2 regions of the Polaromonas sp. P1_G1 genome follow, and region 1 is predicted to be linked to the other one. Evidence: riboswitches for the same ligand, from Rfam matches in the RefSeq annotation. Region 1 holds a riboswitch; the other holds the start of a gene.

What was found. A riboswitch is a leader RNA that binds a small molecule or an ion and turns the genes downstream of it on or off. The one in region 1 is predicted to bind S-adenosylhomocysteine.
Region 2: linked by a shared signal. The riboswitch ahead of ahcY (adenosylhomocysteinase) and the one ahead of metH (methionine synthase) in region 1 are both predicted to bind S-adenosylhomocysteine.

The regions. Positions count from the first base shown of each region.
Region 1 is NZ_JBFUBU010000063.1:26,972-29,118, forward strand. Features, by position in the region: gene AC1D1Y_RS23610 (Bug family tripartite tricarboxylate transporter substrate binding protein) at 1-470, shown strand, start outside; S-adenosyl-L-homocysteine riboswitch at 543-637, shown strand; gene metH (methionine synthase) at 921-2,147, shown strand, end outside.
Region 2 is NZ_JBFUBU010000003.1:10,827-28,588, forward strand. Features, by position in the region: gene AC1D1Y_RS01760 (cytochrome d ubiquinol oxidase subunit II) at 1-92, opposite strand, end outside; gene AC1D1Y_RS01765 (cytochrome ubiquinol oxidase subunit I) at 85-1,503, opposite strand; gene AC1D1Y_RS01770 (GbsR/MarR family transcriptional regulator) at 1,506-2,162, opposite strand; gene AC1D1Y_RS01775 (cupin domain-containing protein) at 2,367-2,837, shown strand; gene AC1D1Y_RS01780 (septal ring lytic transglycosylase RlpA family protein) at 2,873-3,484, opposite strand; gene metF (methylenetetrahydrofolate reductase [NAD(P)H]) at 3,499-4,332, opposite strand; gene AC1D1Y_RS01790 (TlyA family RNA methyltransferase) at 4,343-5,353, opposite strand; gene ahcY (adenosylhomocysteinase) at 5,512-6,942, opposite strand; S-adenosyl-L-homocysteine riboswitch at 7,046-7,118, opposite strand; gene AC1D1Y_RS01800 (HAD family hydrolase) at 7,296-8,090, shown strand; gene AC1D1Y_RS01805 (MFS transporter) at 8,087-9,337, opposite strand; gene AC1D1Y_RS01810 (TetR/AcrR family transcriptional regulator) at 9,450-10,025, shown strand; gene AC1D1Y_RS01815 (tripartite tricarboxylate transporter substrate binding protein) at 10,131-11,093, opposite strand; gene AC1D1Y_RS01820 (hypothetical protein) at 11,510-12,148, shown strand; gene uvrA (excinuclease ABC subunit UvrA) at 12,157-17,762, opposite strand, start outside.

The sequences.
Region 1 (2,147 bases):
CGGGCGAGCTGTTCAAAAGCCTGGCCAAGATCAGCGTGGTGCACCTGCCTTCCAGCGGCTCGGCCCAGGCGCAGACCGGCCTGCTGTCCGGCCAGACCGACCTGATGTTCGACAACCTGGCCTCGGCCAGCGCCAACATCAAATCGGGCAAGCTGGTGGCTTTCGGCGTGACCACCATCAACCGCTCCAGCAGCTTCACCGAGATCCCCACCATCAACGACGTGCTGCCCGGCTTCCACATCAGCACCTGGTTCGGCATCTTCGGCCCGGCCAACCTGCCCAAAGCCACGACCGACCAGCTGCAAAAAGCCTTCGCCGCCGCGCTCAACACGCCCGACACGGCCGAAAAATTCGCACGCATGAGCGCCACGCCCAGCCCCATGACCTCAGCGGATTTCGCCTACATGGTCATGAAAGAGCACGCTGATTACGGCCGCCTCATCAAGGTCGCCAAAATCAAACTCGATTAAGTAGCACTCCGTTCCCCGGGGCATTCGCACCGGGGGATGGCGCAACAGGGCGTTCAGCCGGTAAAATACCGGCAACCCAAGGAGCGTTGCAGCGGACCCCGCGTCCGTCAGGCTTGGGTTACAGGCGGCCCTTTCGGCGTTGCCTGCGGCAACGACGCTCACCCTGGAACCTGTTCACGGTCTAAACGGGACCGCGTTGGGGTGCAATCGGGATGAGTGGGCCAGCCGGGAACGCCGCATGGGCTAATGCCCATGCAAGGGCTCGGGTGGCTCAATCGCCCGATTTCACCCCAACCCGGAGGGCAAGTACCTTTTCGGGCGGTCTGCGGCGTTGCGGCGCTAGCCCATAGGTGAACTATGGGCGTCGCACCGCGCCTTGCATCCCATCCCGAGAAGGTGCTTGCGCGGCCCCGTTTAGACCGTGAACAGGTTCTTACCCAAGGTGAGTCCGTGTCTGAAACCGAAAATTCCGTCTTCGTCCCCCCCATGAAGCTGTCCGGCCTGGAGCCGGTCAACATCGGCGTGGGCACCCTGTTCGTCAACATCGGCGAGCGCACCAACGTCACCGGCTCCAAGGCCTTYGCCCGCATGATCCTGAAYGGYSARTWCGAGSARGCKCTGGCKGTSGCYCGCCAGCARGTGGAAAACGGCGCSCAGATCATCGACATCAACATGGACGAAGCCATGCTGGACAGCCAGGCCGCCATGGTGCGTTTCCTGAACCTGATCGCCAGCGAACCCGACATCGCCCGCGTGCCCATCATGATCGACAGCTCCAAGTGGAGCGTCATCGAGGCCGGCCTGCGTTGCATCCAGGGCAAGGGCATCGTCAACTCGATCTCGATGAAGGAGGGCCTGGAGCCCTTCAAGCAGCAGGCCAAGCTACTCAAGCGCTACGGCGCGGCTGCCGTGGTCATGGCCTTCGACGAAAAAGGCCAGGCCGACACCTATGAGCGCAAGGTCGAGATCTGCGAGCGCGCTTACCGCGTGCTGGTTGACGAACTCGGCTTCCCGCCCGAGGACATCATCTTCGACCCCAACATCTTCGCGATCGCCACCGGCATCGAGGAGCACAACAACTACGCGGTCGACTTCATCAACGCCACGCGCTGGATCAAGCAGAACCTGCCGGGCGCCAAGGTTTCCGGCGGCGTGTCCAACGTGTCCTTCAGCTTCCGCGGCAACGACCCGGTGCGCGAAGCCATCCACACCGTGTTCCTCTACCACGCGATCCAGGCCGGCATGGACATGGGCATCGTCAACGCCGGCATGGTCGGTGTGTATGACGACCTCGATCCGGTGCTGCGCGAACGCGTCGAGGACGTGGTGCTCAACCGTACACCCGTCTACAAGCCGGGCGAGGCCGAGCTCACACCCAGCGAACGGCTGATCGAAGTCGCCGAAACCGCGAAAAGCGGCGCCAAGGACGACAGCAAGAAGAACGAATGGCGCGCCCTGCCGGTGCGCCAGCGGCTGTCGCACGCGCTGGTCCACGGCATGAACGAGCACATCGTGATCGACACCGAAGAGGTCTACCGCGAGATTCTTGCCGAAGGCGGCCGGCCGCTGCACGTCATCGAAGGCCCGCTGATGGACGGCATGAACGTCGTCGGCGACCTGTTCGGCCAGGGCAAGATGTTCCTGCCCCAGGTGGTCAAAAGCGCCCGCGTGATGAAA
Region 2 (17,762 bases), on a different contig from region 1:
ACATAGGCCAGCATCGCCAGCCCCATCACCACCAGGAAAACGATCGGCATCCAGCCGGCGGCTTGCGTCAGGTCGGGGGCAAGATCAAGCATGGGATGCTCCTTCCTTTTCGGGATAGTTCACGACGTTGAGTTCTTTTTCGGTTTCGCCCGCGGTGTTGTCGTCATCACCGAAAGGCTTGTCCGCATGCTTTCTGTGCCGCGCGAGGTAGAAGACCACCGACACATAAGACGCCAGCAGCACCGCGTACAGCGCGAGATACAGCGACAAAGTCAGCGCGATGCGCGGCGCCGGTACCTTCGAGGCCGCGTCGGCCGCCGTCAGCACACCAGTCACCAGCCAGGGTTGCCGGCCGATTTCGGTCACGTACCAGCCGGCGACCAGCGCGATCCAGCCCGCGAAAGTCATGGCCACCAGCAGGCGGGCATGCCACACCGTCAAGGTGCGCGCCGGGTCTTTCTTCCACGGTGCCAGCTGCAGCACGCTGGCCCAGCTGACCAGCAGCATCAGCACGCCCACACCGACCATGATGCGGAAGGCCCAGAACACCGGCGCCACGGGCGGGTGCTTGCCCTCGAACTGGTCCAGGCCCTTGACCTCGCCGTCCATCGAGTGCGTGAGGTAGAGCGAGGCCAGCTTGGGGATCGCGATTTCATAGCGGTTGGCCTTGGCCTTTTCGTCCGGCAAGGCGAACAGAATCGCGGGCACGCCTTTTTCGGTTTTCCAGATGCCCTCCATCGCCGCCAGCTTGGCCGGCTGGTGCTCCAGCGTGTTGAGGCCGTGCTGGTCGCCCGCGACAATCTGCAGCGGAATCAACATCGCGGCCATGTAGATACCGGTCTTCAGGCCGGCCATCACTTCGGCCCCGCGGTCGTTGCGCAGCCAGCGGTAGGCCGAAATTCCGGCCACCAGAAAGGCCACCGTGAGTCCGGAAGCCAGCAGCATGTGCGTGAGCCGGTACGGGAAGGAGGGGTTGAAGATGACTTCAACCCAGCTCGTCACATGCGCCTGGCCGTTGATCATTTCAAACCCGGCGGGCGTCTGCATCCAGGAGTTGAGCGCCAGGATCCAGAAGGCCGACAGCGTGGTGCCGCCCGCCACCAGCAGGGTGGCCACGGTGTGCATGGTCTCGCTGACGCGTTCGCGCGCGAACAGCATCACGCCCAGCATGGTGGCCTCCAGGAAGAAAGCCGTCAGCACCTCATAGGCCAGCAACGGGCCGGCGATGTTGCCGACCTTCTGCATATAGCCCGGCCAGTTGGTGCCGAACTGGAAGCTCATGGTGATGCCGCTGACCACGCCCAGCGCGAAGGTCAGCGCGAAAATCTTCACCCAGAACTGGTAGGCGTCCATCCAGAATTGGTCCTGGCTTTTGACGAAGCGTAGCTTGAAGTACAGCAGCACCCAGCCCAGCGAGATGCTGATGGTCGGGAACAGGATGTGGAAGGTGATGTTGGCCGCGAACTGGATGCGGGCCAACAGGAATGCGTCAAGTCCGTCCATCGTCAACTCCTGGTGTCATCGGGAAGGTTGGCAGGCAGCGCTGCGGGTGATGCGGGCGCTTCGGAAGGCTGAGCCGCCACTGTGGTGGATGGCGCGCGGCCTGTCAAACCGGCCTTCATGGTGCTGGCGACCTTGTCCTTCATCTCCAGCAGCTTCTGCACCTTGGCGCCCATCTTCATGAGGCTCATCAGGGTCGCCGAATCCATTTTCTGCACGTCGGCCAGCCAGCCCGTCATGAGCTCGATCAGGTCGTGCATCTGCTTCATGCGCGCCTGGGCGTGAATGTCGTCCGCATGCGAGGGGTGCTCCATCAGCGCATCGCGCAGCATGGACAGCGTCGGGTCGATCTCCCGCTTGCGGCGCTCTTCGGCCAGCGTGCGGAAGATGGCCCAGACGTCTTCAGGCGCCTGGAAATACTCGCGCCTGTCATTGGGCAGGTGCTGCAAGCGCACCAGGTTCCAGGACTGAAGCTCCTTGAGCCCCATGCTGACGTTGGAACGCGAGAACGCCAGCGCCTCGCCGATTTCGTCGGCATTGAGGGCGCGCGGCGACACATATAAAAGGGCATAAATCTGCCCCACGGTGCGGTTGATGCCCCAGCGGCTGCCCATTTCACCGAAATGCAGGACAAAACGCTGGGTTAAGGGGGGCAGGTTCATGGCGCCGGGCCTCTTTGGTTTATTGAATTTTCAGGAATTACTGAAATTCTAATAAATTGAAACAGTTTGCGCCAGTCAGTGCTGATTGACCCTGCGCGGCTGTCGGATGCGCCGGGCACATTGCGGATTGAATTCAGCCAAGCAAGCCGGGCGCAATATGGTCATACTGGCCCGCCCAAACCACAACACCTCAAAAAGGATTCCATGCGCCACACCACCACCGCCCTCGGCTTTGCCGTCACACTGGCCTTTGTGGCCGGAATCGCGTTGTCACCGCTGGCCCAACGCGCCTTGCCCGATGCGCATGCGCAAGCCGTGCCCCTGGCGCCGGCGATGATTGACCTTGCTGCGCTCAAGCACAGCGAGATTCCCCCCACCCCAAACCCCGAAATGAACGCCAGGGGACTGGTCATCACCGACAACGCCACCATCGGCATTCAATCCGGCAACGTGGCAAAACACATTCACCCGAAAACCGACGAGATCCAGTACATCATCGAAGGCAGCGGCGCGATGTGGCTGGGCGGCGAACGCAAGGAGTTCAAGCCGGGCACGCTGATCATCATTCCCAAAGGCACGGCACACGGCGGTACGCTGGTGACCAGCGGGCCCGTCAAGGCGCTTGCCATCAAGATCCCGCCGCAGCCCAGAGACGACGTGACCTTCGTGAATTGAGCAACTGAGCGGGCGCGCCCGCAGCCAGCAGCGTTTTAGCGTGAAGTGCGGGGCGCGGCGGGGCGCCGCCGTACAGGCGGGCGCTTCCTGGCGGCCGGCGGCGTCACCGCCACCTCAGGGGTGGACTCCGGCACCAGCAACACCACTTCCTTGAAGCCCAGGCCCAGCATGCCCAGCTCCTCGGCCGCCGCGCGGCTCAGGTCGATGATGCGGTTGCCGGCATAGGGGCCGCGGTCGGTGATGCGCACGTCCACGTCGCGGCCGTTGACCAGGCTGTGCACGCGCACCAGGGTGCCGAAGGGCAAGCTGCGGTGGGCGGCGGTGAATTCGCGCATGTCAAAGCGCTCGCCGCTGGCAGTGCGCCGGCCGTTGAAGCGCGGGCCGTACCAGGAAGCCGTGCCGCGCTGGAACTCGCGCGGTACTTCGCCACCCAACAGTTCGGGGCGCGGCCGTTCGCTGAGAGGGACAGGCGCCGCTACGTCATCAACGGCCTGGCCGGGCGCGTCGTGCTGCTGCGCCGCGGCGGGCCGGGGCGTTGCCGTGCGCGAAGCGGGGGATGTGGCCGGCGCCGTTGTGCAAGCCGCCAGCAGCGCCAGCAAGGCTGCCGCGCCGGCGGCACCGGCAAAACGCATCACACCCTGGCGCATGGGGTGGCCCGGGCTCAGGCCCGTTGCTGCAGCCGCCCGATGATTTCGGTCGTCGCCGCGGCCTGGTTCATCGTGTAGAAGTGGATGCCGGGCACGCCCGCGGCATACAGCTGCTCGCACAGGCCGGTGATCACGTCCAGGCCGAAGCTCTTGATGGACGCGGTGTCGTCGCCAAAGCCCTGCAGGCGCAGGCGTATCCAGCGCGGGATCTCGGCGCCGCAGGCGTCGGAAAAGCGCATCAGCTGCGTGGAACTGATGATGGGCATGATGCCGGGCACCACAGGCACGTCCACGCCCAGGGCCTGCGCGTCGTCGACGAAGCGGAAGTAGGCGTCGGCATTGAAGAAATACTGCGTGATGGCCGAGTCGGCACCGGCCTTGACCTTTTTGACGAAGGCCTGCAGGTCGGCGTCGGCCGATCGGGCCTGGGGATGGACCTCGGGGTAGGCCGCCACCTCGATGTGGAAAGCGTCGCCGGTTTCCTCACGGATAAAGGCCACCAGGTCGCTCGCGTAATGGAACTCGCCGCCGGCGCCGTAGCCGCTGGGCAGGTCGCCGCGCAGCGCCACCAGGCGCTTGACGCCCATGGCCCGCAGCGTGGCCAGTTGTACGCGCACCGTGGCCTTGGTCGCGCCCACGCACGAGAAATGGCAGGCCGCGGCCACGCCTTCGTCGAGGATTTCCTTCACGGTGCCGAAGGTGCCATCCTGCGTGGAGCCACCGGCGCCGAAGGTGACCGAGCAGAACTCGGGCTTGTGCGCATACAGCGCCTGGCGCGCCACGCGGAGTTTCGCCGCGCCTTCGGGCGTCTTGGGCGGGAAGAATTCAAAGCTGAGGGGCAGGTTCATCACGTATCTCTCACTCGTTGTCGGTTTTTTTGTCGCGCCGTTTGCCGCGCGCGGGGCCGGGCTGGCCTGCATGCGCGAGTTCGGAGTCTTCGTGCGGCGCGCGGGAGGCGCGCATTTCGGCGCGCGGCACTCGCTTGGCGACCTTGCGCTGCGGCGCGGCCGGCAGCGGCTGGTCTTCACCCGCGACCTCATCGCCTTTGACGGCCTGGATGAAAAATTCGCGGTTGCCGTCACCGCCTTCAATCGGCGAGGCCAGCCAGGCTTTCACTTCAAGCCCCAGCGCCGCGCAAGCATCACGCAAACGCTTTTCCACGAACTCGAAGTGGGCAGGGTCGCGCACGATGCCACCCTTGCCGATCTGGCCGGGCTGCAATTCAAATTGCGGCTTGACCAGCATCAGCAGGTCGCCGCCGGGCTTGAGCAGGCGCACCACCGCGGGCAGCACCAGCGTCAGCGAGATAAAGGACAGGTCGCCGGTCAGGAAGTCGAAGTCGGCTTCGATGGTCGGCGTTTCGTCGCCTTCGTCGCCAGCATCGAAGTCATCCGAAAAATCCATGTCGCCGCTATCGCCCGCATGGCCGGCCACCAGGTCGGCGGCCGTCATGGAACGCGCATTGACGCCTTCGATGCAGACCACGCGCGGGTCTTCGCGCAGGCTGGCATGCAGCTGGCCGTGGCCCACGTCCACCCCCACCACCTGCACGGCGCCGTGCTGCAGCAGGCAGTCGGTGAAGCCGCCGGTCGACTGGCCGATGTCCAGGCAGCGCAGGCCGGCCACGGACAGGCCCGTGGCCTTGAGCGTGCCTTCGAGCTTGAGCCCGCCGCGCGAAATGTATTTGGCTTCCGTGGTGTCCAGCAGCTGAAGCTCCGCGCCTTCCGGAATCTCGTCGCCGTTCTTGGCGACTTTTTTCCAGGGCGCCTCCGCCTCCGCACGCCACTGCACGCCCGATGCAATCAGGCGCTGGGCCTGCGAGCGGGTGGCGGCATGGCCGTGGTCGACGAGGAAGAGGTCAGCGCGCATGTAGCTCCATGGAATAGGCGTCTTCTACTCCCTCTCCCTTTGGGAGAGGGTTGGGGTGAGGGCCAGCGGCCTCAAAAAATCCTTGAGGGCAAATAAACGCCGTCGGCCCTCACCCCTGCCCTCTCCCAGGGGAGAGGGAGGAATACCGCCGCCACTAATTAATAGCGGTAGGTGTTGGCCTTGTACGGGCCGGCCTTGCTGACACCGATATAGGCCGCCTGCTCATCGCTCAGCTCGGTCAGCACCGCGCCGACCTTCTTCAGGTGCAGGCGCGCGACCTTTTCGTCGAGGTGCTTGGGCAGCACGTAAACCTTGCCCACTTCATAGTCGGCCTGCTTGGTGAACAGCTCGATCTGGGCGATCGTCTGGTTGGCGAAGCTGGACGACATCACGAAGCTCGGGTGGCCGGTGCCGCAGCCGAGGTTCACGAGACGGCCCTTGGCCAGCAGGATGATGCGCTTGCCGTCGGGGAAGATCACGTGGTCGACTTGCGGCTTGATCTCTTCCCAGGTGCATTTCTCGAGCGCGGCGACGTCGATTTCGTTGTCGAAATGGCCGATGTTGCAGACGATGGCCTGGTCTTTCATCTTCGCCATGTGGTCGTAGGTGATCACGTTCTTGTTGCCGGTGGCGGACACAAAAATGTCGGCCTTGTCGGCGGCGTATTCCATGGTCACGACCTTGTAGCCTTCCATTGCGGCCTGCAAGGCGTTGATCGGGTCGATCTCGGTCACCCACACTTGTGCGCTCAGTGCGCGCAGGGCCTGGGCCGAACCCTTGCCCACGTCGCCGTAGCCGGCCACCAGGGCGACCTTGCCGGCCACCATCACGTCGGTGGCGCGCTTGATCGCGTCGACCAGGGATTCGCGGCAGCCGTAGAGGTTGTCGAACTTGGACTTGGTCACCGAGTCGTTGACGTTGATGGCGCGCAGGGCCAGCGTGCCCTTGGCCGACATTTCATTGAGGCGCAGCACGCCCGTGGTGGTTTCTTCGGTCACGCCGATGATGTTCTTCAGGCGGCGGCTGTACCAGGTCGGGTCTTGCGCGAGCTTGGCCTTGATTGAGTTGAACAGGCAGATCTCTTCTTCGCTGGTCGGCTTGGAGATCAGGCTCGCGTCTTTCTCGGCCTTGGTGCCCAGGTGCATCAGCAGCGTCGCGTCGCCGCCGTCGTCCAGGATCATGTTGGGGCCTTCTTCAGGCGTGCCTTTGGCGCCGCTGAATTCAAAGATGCGGTGGGTGTAGTCCCAGTAGTCGGCCAGGGTTTCGCCCTTGATGGCGAACACCGGCGTGCCGGCGGCGGCGATCGCGGCGGCGGCGTGGTCCTGCGTCGAGAAGATGTTGCACGAAGCCCAGCGCACGTCGGCGCCCAGGGCCTGCAGGGTTTCGATCAGCACGCCGGTCTGGATCGTCATGTGCAGGGAACCGGTGATGCGCGCGCCCTTCAGCGGCTGCGCCTTCGCGAACTCTTCGCGGATGGCCATCAGGCCGGGCATCTCGGTCTGGGCGATGTTCAGTTCCTTGCGGCCCCAGGCGGCAAGCGAGATGTCGGCAATGATGTGGTCGGTGGAAGGTTTCAGGACGGCGCTCATACGGTTCTCCAATAATCAGACGTAGTAACTGGGCAAAATCGCCACGGGCATGCGGCTTCAAGAAAGGGGGAATTCAGTCATTCACCCGGCTTGAGAGAGCACATGCGGGTGAGCGTGGTTGCAATGAAGTCCTGAGCCTGGTCCACGTGGTGTGGCTTGCAACGCTCCTCAGGAAGCCACGATTGTAATTCCATTTCCAATTCAAAGCGATAGGTCGTTGCACCGCCTTGCCGTGCTGTAGCACTGTCTGCGGCGGCGCGCCTACTCTCGCTTCGAATGGAAAACGGAATTACCGCCCCGGGGCCCGCTCAGCCTTTGAAAGCCGCGAGCAAGAGCCGTGCGAAAATTTCACCATGCAAGAATTTTCCCGCTGGCCTGTTACAGAGCGCCGCCGCATTACAGGCGTCTTCACCGATATCGACGACACACTGACCACCGAGGGCGAGATCACCCCCGATGCGCTGGAAGCTTTGGGTGAACTGAAAGCCGCCGGGTTCAAGATCGTGGCCATCACCGGCCGCCCGGTCGGCTGGAGCGAACCCTTCGCGGCGCGCTGGCCCGTCGATGCCATCGTGGCGGAGAACGGCGCGGTGGCCCTGCTGCCCGATGCGGCAAGCGCCACGCCTCGGCCGCTGGCCAAAATCTACCAGCAGGATGCGGCCACACGCAGCGCCAACTTCAGCCGCATGCAGGCCGTGCTGGCGCGCATAGAACGCGAACTGCCGGGCGTGCAACGCGCCACCGATTCACCGGGCCGCGAGACCGACATTGCCATCGACCACAGCGAATTCACGCAACTCAGCGACGCGCAGATCGCCGCCGTCGTGGCGCTCATGAAAAGCGAGGGCATGCATGCCACGGTGAGCAGCATCCACATCAACGGCTGGTACGGCAGCCACAACAAGCTCGAAGGCGCGCGCTGGATTGTTCGCCAGCTCTGGCAGCGCGACCTGGATGCCGAACTGGATCAATGGGTTTATGTGGGCGACTCCACCAACGACCAGCTGATGTTCAAGACCTTTGCCAACAGCGTCGGTGTGGCCAACATCGCGCGTTTTGTGCCGCAGCTGGCGCACCTGCCGCGCTATGTGACGCGCGGCGAGCGCGGCGCAGGCTTCACCGAAGTAGCCCGAGCCCTGCTGGATTAGTTAGCGGCTGGCGCGCCCGCGCGGCGCAGCGAAGTCCAGCGCAGCCAGGCGCCCAGCGCGGCCACGGCCAGCACCAGGCCCGCATAGCCCTCGGCCGTGGCCGGCAGGCCCAGCGGCGCGATCAGCCGGCCGGCCAGCATGGCGGGCACGCTGAACGCCAGGTAGCTGGTGGCGTACAGCGCGGCGAACAGTTCGGCGCGTTGCTGCGGCTGTGCCAGCGGGGCCAATGTCTGGACCTGGGCCGAGAAAGCCGAGCCGCCGCCGAAACCGGCCAAGGCCGTGCCCGCGAAAAACAGCGCCACCGAATGCGTGGCCAGCGACACGGCCACCCCGCCGGCGCCCACGGCCAGCAAAGCCATGCCCAGGGCGCTCATGCGCACGGGCGACAGGCGGCGGAGCAAAGTCGGCGACACGGCGCCCAGGCCGAAAAAAGTCGAAATGGCCAGCCCGTTGACGATGCCGTTGTGGATGCCGAAGATCTGCTGCAGCATCGAAGGCACCAATGAGAGGTAGAGGCCCGCGAAGGACCAGACGGCCAGCATCGTCGGCACGCCGCGCACAAACTCGGCGCGCGCCTGCACGGGTATCGAAATACGCGGTACCAGCGAAGCCAGCGCACCGGGGCGCGGCGTCGCACTTTCGGGCAGGAACAGCGTCGCCACCGCACCCGTAATACAAATGGCGGCCAGCACGCCGAACACCAGCGGCACCGGGTGCAGCGCGAACTGCACGGCGATGCCGGTCAGCAGAGCACCCACGGCCAGGCCCGCCAGCGGCGAGACGCTGCCTATCATCGCGCCCAGGCGTTTTTGCGCGGCAGGGGCCGCTTCCACCACCGCCGCCGTCAGCGCGCCGCTGACCATGCCGGTCGCGATACCCTGCACGACACGCGCCGCGATGATGCCGTTGATGCTCTCAGCCAGCAGAAAGGTCAGCATCGCGCCGGCCTGCAGCAACAAGGCGGTAAACACCACGGGGCGCCGGCCTATGTGGTCAGACAGCGAGCCGGCCACCAGCAAGGAGGCCAGCAGCGCGATCGCGTAGATCGCGAACGCCACCGTCAACAATGCCGGCGAAAAGCCCCACTGCTGCTGGAACACGACAAACAGCGGCGAAGGCGCGCTGCCCGCCACGAAGAACGCGAACAGCAGGACGGCCAGCAGCGGGAAAGCGGCGGCGGGTGGCAGTTGCCAGCGGGCGCCCGTGGCGGAAGATGGGGCTTGCACAGAGGGGGCGGGTGCGGTCATGGGAAACGCTCAACTTTCTTGAAACTCTTAAAGCAAATTTGTTTGCGTTTGTGAATTCTACGCCGACTTTTAAATTAACGCAAACATCGTTGCTTTAAGATAAACTCAGCCCATGAACACCCCTCTCACCAACCAGGCCAAACGCCCCGGTGGCCGCAGCGCCCAGGTCCAGGCCGTGGTGCGCAAGGCGCTCGAAGAACTGATTGCCCAGGAAGGCCGCGACAAGGTCACCGTGCCGGCCGTGGCCGAGCGCGCCGGCGTCAGCGCCTCCAGCATTTACCGGCGCTGGGGCGACGTGAACGGCCTGCTGGGCGAAACCGCCACGCAGCGGCTGGACCCGAACCGTCCCCTGCCAGAGACGGGCGACCTGAAAGCCGAACTCGCGGCCTGGGCCAGGGAACTTATCACCCACCTCAACAAGCCGGGCAATGCCTCGATGCTGAAGGCGGCCGCCGCGCTGGCCGGCTCGGAAGAAACCAATTGCCTGAAAAACCGCCGCAACGAAGCCACCGTGCTGGTCAAGCGCGCCCAGGCCCGCGGCGAGACCACCCCCACGGTGCAGCAGGTGCTGGATCACATGATGGCCCCCATCATTTACCGGCTGATTTTTGGCGCCGGCGTAGAACCCGCCCTGGCCGACCAGCTCGCCGACGAGCTGTTCGTGTTGGCCAACCCCGTCAGTAAATAAACGAAAAGCAAGCAGAGGCCGCGGAACCGGCTTCGCCGGGCCGCTAGCCTCGTCCCCTGCAAGGGGAAAAGAGGCTACACGCAGTGAGCCCCGATAGGGGTGTGCTTATTTATTCAAGCCAAGCTTGTCGATCAACGCCTTCTCACGGACCACCGTGTCCTGCGCGAACTTCGTGTAGTCGGCCGAACTCAGGTAGTTGGGCAGCATGTCGTAGCGGGCCAGGGCTGCCACGTAGCTGGGCTCCTCCATCGCCTTCTTGAAGGCATCGTGCAAACGCCTGACCACCTCGGGCGGCGTGCCCTTGGGCGCGCCTATGCCGAAGGGCGAGTTCTGCACGATGTCATAGCCCAGCTCCTTGAGCGTGGGCGCATTCGGGAATTTGTCCAGCCGCTTTTCGCCCCAGGTGTTCAACACGCGCAGCTTGCCGGCCTCCACCTGCGGCGCAAAGCCGGTGCTGTCGGCGCCCGCCATCAGCTGGCCGCTGACCAGCGCCAGCATCAAATCAGAGCTGCCCTTGTAGGGCACGTGCTGCAGCTCGATGCCGGCTTTTTGCGCAATGAGTTCGGTCGTCAGGTGCGGGCTGGTCAGCGTGCCGGTGGAGCCGTAGGTCAGCTTGCCGGGATTGGCCTTGGCATAGGCCACAAAGTCGGCCCAGGTCTTGAACGGGCTGTCGGCCGGCACCACGATGCCGAAGGCATAGCCCGTCACGTTGATCACATAGCTGATGTCCTTGACCGGGTCCCAGTTGATTTTGGTCGTGTAGCCCAGGCGGAACACGCCCAGGGGAATCTGCGCCAGCGTGTAGCCGTCAGGCTGCGCGCTCTGCAGCTGCTGCGCCGGCAGGGTGCCGCCCGCGCCGGGCTTGTTCTCGACGATGACCGGCTGGCCCAGGATCTTGCCGGCGTTGTCGGCCAATGAACGCATGGTGATGTCGGTCGGCCCGCCGGCCGGGAAGGCGATCACCAGCTTGATCGGCTTGACGGGAAAGGTCTGCGCCTGGGCCGGCATCGCCGCTGCGGCGATCAGGGCCAGGGCGGCGGCAGTGTGCAGAAAGGGGCGGCGTTGCATGGACATGTCTCCGTGTTTTGGGAATAGCGGCCATCATGCCCGGCGATGGGCCTTGGCGCATCAGGGCAACACCTGAATACCGGGTCGGGGTCCTGCTCGCCTCGAAACAGGCCTCCATCGCATTCGCCGCCCGGAAATCTGTCGGCGCTTGCCGACGAAACAGGCTCTTGAATTTGCTGGATATTTTGACGGGGCTGAAGACGCCTGTCGGCCTATGCCGACGCCTCCGCTTGACCCTCAATTTAAAAGATGTTGATTTGACTGGGTTTTTTCCGTGGCACGGATTGTGAAAAGTCCATGCGCCGGCGCGAAAAGTTGCTTGAACCATTTGGGATTCATTTGCGACTGATGTGCGCCACAGCGCAAAACGCAAAGCGCATTTATCAACACTCCATTCAGGACTTTTAAGGATTTATATGAAACTCAAACATCTCGCTATCCTGGCCGCATTGATGATGGCCGGCCAGTCGTGGGCACTGACCGCTTACGAAAAACAGCATGGCTGCAACAACGACGGCGAAGGCTGTGCCGGCGGCGGTGGCGCCGGACAGGGCGGTGGCGGCGGTTATGAATCGTCGCAATACGTGGCCGCGTTTATCAGTGAAGGCAGCCTCTGGGAAATGTTTTCAGACAGCCAGGGCGGTTTCACGATCGAAACAGACCTTGGCAGCGGCAAAAAGAAGGTCCACATCGGCGAAAAGGCGGCCTACCTGATCAAGCCACCGCCTGCCAATTCGCAAATGAAGCGCGCTTCCCTGGTCTATGGCGCCATGGCGCCGGCCCTGAGCGCGGAGGCAGCGAAGAAAAAGGCGGAAGAGGAAAAGGCCAAAAAAGCGCAGGCCGAGGCGGCTGCCGCCCAGAAGGCGGCTGAAAACAAGGCTGTTGCGGACGCCATCCAGAAAGCCGGCGGCGCCGGCGCCTATTCCGCCGGTCTCGGAGCGCCTGCTTCCGCCAAACCGGCCGGTGGCGGCGTCGTTGCCGGCACGCCGGCCATCGGTGTGCAGCCTGCGGCCGGCCTGTCGGCCGGCGCCATCACCGCACGCAAAAAGCCGTAAGGCCCCGGCTATCCGGCGGTCCGCTCGAGCACGCTCTTCAAGGCCTTGCCCGTGTGCGTCCCCTGCTTGACCACCGCCTCGGGCGGCGCCGAGGCCACCACACGCCCACCCGCATTCCCGCCATCCGGGCCCAGGTCGATCACCCAGTCGGCTTCGGCGATCACGTCGAGGTCGTGTTCGATCACCACCACGCTGTGGCCGCCGTTGACCAGCCGATGCAGCACGTGGATCAGCTTTTCGACGTCGGCCATGTGCAGGCCCACCGTGGGCTCGTCCAGCACGTAGAGCGTGTGCGGCGCCTTCTGGCCGCGGCGCGTGATGTCGTCGCGCACCTTGCTGAGTTCGGTCACCAGCTTGATGCGCTGCGCCTCGCCGCCCGAAAGCGTCGGTGAGGGCTGGCCCAGCGTCAGGTAGCCCAGGCCCACGTCTTTCAGCAGTTGCAGCGGGTGGCTGATGTTGGGCATGGAGGAGAAGAAGTCCACCGCCTCGTCCACCTCCATCTTGAGCACGTCGCCGATGTTCTTGCCGCGCCAGGTCACTGCCTGGGTTTCGGGATTGAAGCGCGCGCCGTGGCAGGTTTCGCACAGCACCTTCACGTCGGGCAAAAAGCTCATGCCGATGGTGCGCACGCCCGCGCCTTCGCAAGTCGGGCAGCGGCCCTCGCCGGTGTTGAACGAAAAGCGCCCGGCGCTGTAGCCGCGCGCGCGCGCTTCCAGCGTGTCGGCAAACAGCTTGCGAATCGTGTCCCAGAAGCCGATGTAGGTGGCCGGGCAGGAGCGCGGCGTCTTGCCGATCGGCGTCTGGTCGACTTCCAGCACGCGGTCCACGGCCGCATAGCCTTCGATGCGTTCGCAGCCGGTCCAGTCGGGCGTCTTGCCCCTGTCGTCGGCATCGCGCCCGGACTTGGTGGAGCGCTGCATCACGCCGGCGTGCACATTGGTCAGCAGCACGTCGCGCGCCAGCGTGGACTTGCCGGAACCCGAGACACCCGTCACTGCCACCAGGCGGTACAGCGGCACCGTGACCGACACGTCCTTGAGGTTGTGCAGGTCGGCATTGACCACCGTGAGCCAGGAGGTGAACTTGCTGGCCGCGGCGGGCGCCGCGTTGTGCAGCGCGCTGGCATTGGCCGCGGCGGCTTTGAGTGCCGCGGCCTTGAGCAAAGCCGCCTTCTGCTTGCTCACGGGCTTGGCGTTGGCGTCGGTGACGGCCACCTCCACCACGGCCGCCGGCGCCGCGCCCTTGCGCGTTTCGCGACGCGCATGCAGCGGGTGGATCAGCGGGTTCGCCAGGTAGCGGCCCGTCAGCGATTCGGGGATGGCCGACAGCTGGGCCGCCGTGCCCTGCCCCACCAGCGTGCCGCCGCGCTTGCCCGCACCGGGGCCAATGTCGATGATGTTGTCGGCGCGGCGAATCGTGTCCTCGTCATGCTCGACCACCACCAGGGTGTTGCCGCGGTCGCTAAGCTTGCCCAGCGCGCCCAGCAGGATCTGGTTGTCGCGCGGGTGCAGGCCGATCGTCGGTTCGTCCAGCACATAGCAGACGCCCTGCAGGTTGGAGCCCAGCTGCGCCGCCAGGCGTATGCGCTGCGCCTCGCCGCCCGAAAGCGTGGGCGCGCCGCGGTCCAGCGTGAGGTAGCCCAGGCCCACGTCCTCGAGGAATTCAAGGCGGCTCTTGATCTCGGGGATCAGGTCGCGCGCGATGCCGGCCTCGCGGCCCAGCAGCGCGAGTGTTTCGACCCAGCGCCGCACGTCGGTCACCGACAGCGCCGCGATGTCGGCAATGCCGACGCCGGCGAACTTCACCGCGCGCGCCGTCGCATTCAGGCGCGTGCCCGCGCAACCAGGGCAGGCGGTGCCGGCCAGGTCTTCCACCTCGGGCTCGGCAAAACTCTGTTCACGGCCCTTGTTGTCATCGTCCATCACCGAGTCGTCGAACACCTTGCGCTGCTCCTTGGTGAGCTTGACGCCCGTGCCCACGCAATCCGGGCACCAGCCGTGCTTGCTGTTGTAGCTGAAGAGGCGCGGGTCGAGCTCGGCATACGAGGTCGCGCAGACCGGGCAGGCGCGTTTGGTTGAAAACGCGATCAGCTTGCCGATGTTTTTGGCGCTGGCGCCGGCCATCATCGCACCGCGCAAACCATCGAGCGGCGCCAGCACGTGGACCACGCCCTTGCCGTGTTCCAGCGCGGTGGCCAGCGCGGCACGCAGCGCGGCTTCGTTCTCGGGCGACACGCGGATATCGGCGATCGGCAACTCCACCGTGTGTTCCTTGAAGCGGTCTATGCGCGGGAAGCCCGTTGTCGGCAAGAACTCGCCGTCGATGCGCAGGTGCGTGTAGCCGCGCGGGCGCGCCCAGTCGGCCAGTTCGGTGTAAACACCCTTGCGCGCGATCACCAGCGGCGCCAGCAGGCCTATGTGCTGGCCGCGGTAGGTCTTGAGCAGCTGCGCCGCGATGCTTTCGGGGCTTTGCGGCATCACGGCCGCGCCTTCCTTGGTGCAATGCTGCACGCCCAGCTTCACATACAGCAGGCGCAGGAAATGCCAGACCTCGGTGGTGGTTCCCACCGTGGACTTGCGCCCGCCGCGCGAGAGCCGCTGCTCGATCGCCACGGTGGGCGGGATGCCGTACACGGCGTCGACCTCGGGCCGGCCCGCCGGCTGCACGATGCTGCGCGCATAGGCGTTCAGCGACTCCAGGTAGCGGCGCTGCCCTTCGTTGAACAAAATGTCGAAGGCCAGCGTGGACTTGCCGGAGCCCGACACCCCCGTCACCACATTGAACTTGCCGCGCGGAATGTCGACCGACAGGCTCTTGAGGTTGTTCTCTTTGGCGTTGACGATCTGGATCAGGTTGGAGAAGGCCGGCCGCGTGGCCCACACCTTGGGCCGCGACTCTTCCACGCCGTGCACCTTGCCCATGGCCTGCTCGTATTCGCGCAGCGCGAGTGCGGTGTGAGAGGTCGGGTGCTGGCGCACCTCCTCGGGCGTGCCCTGGGCCACCAGCAGGCCGCCGGCCTCGCCGCCTTCGGGCCCGAGGTCAATCAGCCAGTCGGCCGAGCGAATCACGTCGAGGTTGTGCTCGATCACGATCAGCGAGTGGCCGGCTTCCAGCAGCTTGCGCAGCGCGCGCATCAGCTTGGCGATGTCGTCGAAGTGCAGGCCGGTGGTCGGCTCGTCGAACAAAAACAGCGTGCCGCGCCCGGGTTGCCTGAGCGCCAATGCTTGCTTGCTGGCGCTGGTGGTCTTGCTGGCATTGGCCAGGAAACCCGCCAGCTTCAGTCGCTGCGCCTCGCCGCCCGACAGCGTGGGCACGGGCTGGCCCAGCTTCACGTACTCCAGGCCCACGTCCACGATGGGCTGCAGCGATCGCACCACCTCGCGGTCCTGCGCGAACAGCGCGATGGCCTCGCTGACCGTCAGATTCAGCACATCGGACACATTGAGCAGGCGCGGCTTGAGGTCGCCGATGGCCTTGCGCTCTATCGTCACTTCGAGGATCTCGGCGCGGTAGCGTTTGCCGTCGCAGTCGGGGCAGCGCAGGTAGACGTCGCTCAGGAATTGCATCTCGACGTGCTCGAAGCCCGAGCCGCCGCAGGTCGGGCAGCGGCCGTCGCCGTTGTTGAAGCTGAACTTGGTGGCGGTGTAGCTGCGCTGTTTGGCCAGCGGCGCCAGCGCGAACAGGTCGCGCACCGCGTCCCAGGCGCCCACATAGCTGGCCGGGTTGGAGCGCGCCGTCTTGCCGATGGGCGACTGGTCGACAAACACCACGTCGGTCAAGTGGTCCGCGCCCATGAGGCGGTCGTGCAGGCCCGGCGTCTCCGTCGCCTTGCCGAACTGGCGCAGCAGCGCCGGCGCCAGGATGTCCTGCATCAGCGTGGACTTGCCGGAGCCGCTGACACCGGTCACGCAGACCAGGCGCTGCAGCGGGAAGTCCACCGTCAGGTTCTTCAGGTTGTGGTCGCGCGCGCCTTCAAGGATCAGGCGCGGCGTGTTGTCGGTCACCGCGCGCTTGAAGCCCATGCCCACCTGCTTGCGCGAGCCCAGGTAGGCGCCCGTCAGCGTGTCGGCATGCTTGAGGTCCTCGGGCGTTCCGTCGAACACGATCTGCCCGCCCTTCTCGCCGGGGCCGGGGCCCATGTCGATCATGCGGTCGGCGGCCAGCATCACGGCCGGGTCGTGCTCGACCACCACCAGCGTGTTGCCGGCGTCGCGCAGGCGGTGCATGGCCTGTGTGATGCGGTTCATGTCGCGCGGGTGCAGGCCGATGGAAGGCTCGTCGAGCACAAACAGCGTATTGACCAGCGAGGTGCCCAGCGCCGTCGTCAGGTTGATGCGCTGCACCTCGCCGCCCGACAGCGTGCGGCTTTGCCGGTCCAGCGTGAGGTAGCCGATGCCGACATCGCACAGGTATTTCACGCGCGTCTGGATTTCCTCGAACAGCGATTTGAGCGCCTGGATCTCGGCGTCGTCGCCCATCACGTTCAGCGAGAGGCCGTTGAAGAAGTCGCGCAGCCGATCGATAGGCAGTCGCATCAGGTCGTGCAGCGCCAGGCCCGGCAGGGCCTCGAGCTGCTCGCGGCTCCAGTGCACGCCCACCGGCATGAAGCGCTGGCTGGGCGGCAGCACCGCGTCGGCCGCTTCCTTGGAGCCCAGGCGCCACAGCAGTGATTCGAGCTTGAGGCGCGCGCCGCCGCAGGTCTCGCAAGGCGTGTAACTGCGGTACTTGGACAGCAGCACGCGGATATGCATCTTGTAGGCTTTGCTTTCAAGGTATTCGAAAAAGCGCTTGATGCCGTACCACTGCTTTTTCCAGCTGCCGTCCTTGTAACCCGGCATGCCGTTGATGACCCAGCCCTGTTGCGCCGGCGTGAGCTTGTACCAGGGCGTGTCGCGCGGAATACCCGCCGCCTCGGCGTGGCGCATCAGGTCGTCCTGCGCTTCTTTCCAGGCCGGGGTCTGTATGGTCTTGATGGCGCCGGCGCGCAGGGTCAGCTTGTCGTTGGGAATCACCAGGCCATAGTCCACGCCGATCACGCGGCCGAAGCCGCGGCAGGTTTCGCAGGCACCCATGGCCGAGTTGAAAGAAAACAGCGAGGGCGTGGGGTTGGTGTAGCGCAGGTCGCTGTCGGGGCAATGCAGGCCGGTCGAGAAGCGCCACATCACATCCGGCTGGCCATCTTCCGCATGCTGCACGTAGACATTCAGCCGGCCGCCGCGCTTGAGCGCCGTCTCGATGGCCTCGACCACGCGGGCTTTTTCCACCGCGTGCGTGCGAAAGCGGTCGGCCACCACGTCGAGCAGCTTGTGCGGCCCGGCCGGGGTGGCGACGTCGCGCTGCGCATGCACGCGCGTGAAGCCGCTGACCGACAGCCACTGCTCGACTTGTTCGGCGCTGGTATTGCCCGGCAGCTCGACCGGGAAGGTCAGCACCACGCGCGGGTCGCCTTCCCGGGTGCGCGCCATCAGTTCGGCGTAAATCGATTCTGGCGTGTCGTGGCGCACGTTCTGCGCGGTCTGCTTGTCGAACAGTTGCGCGGCGCGCGCGTAGAGCAGCTTCAGGTGGTCGTTGAGCTCCGTCATGGTGCCCACGGTGGAACGCGAGCTGCGCACCG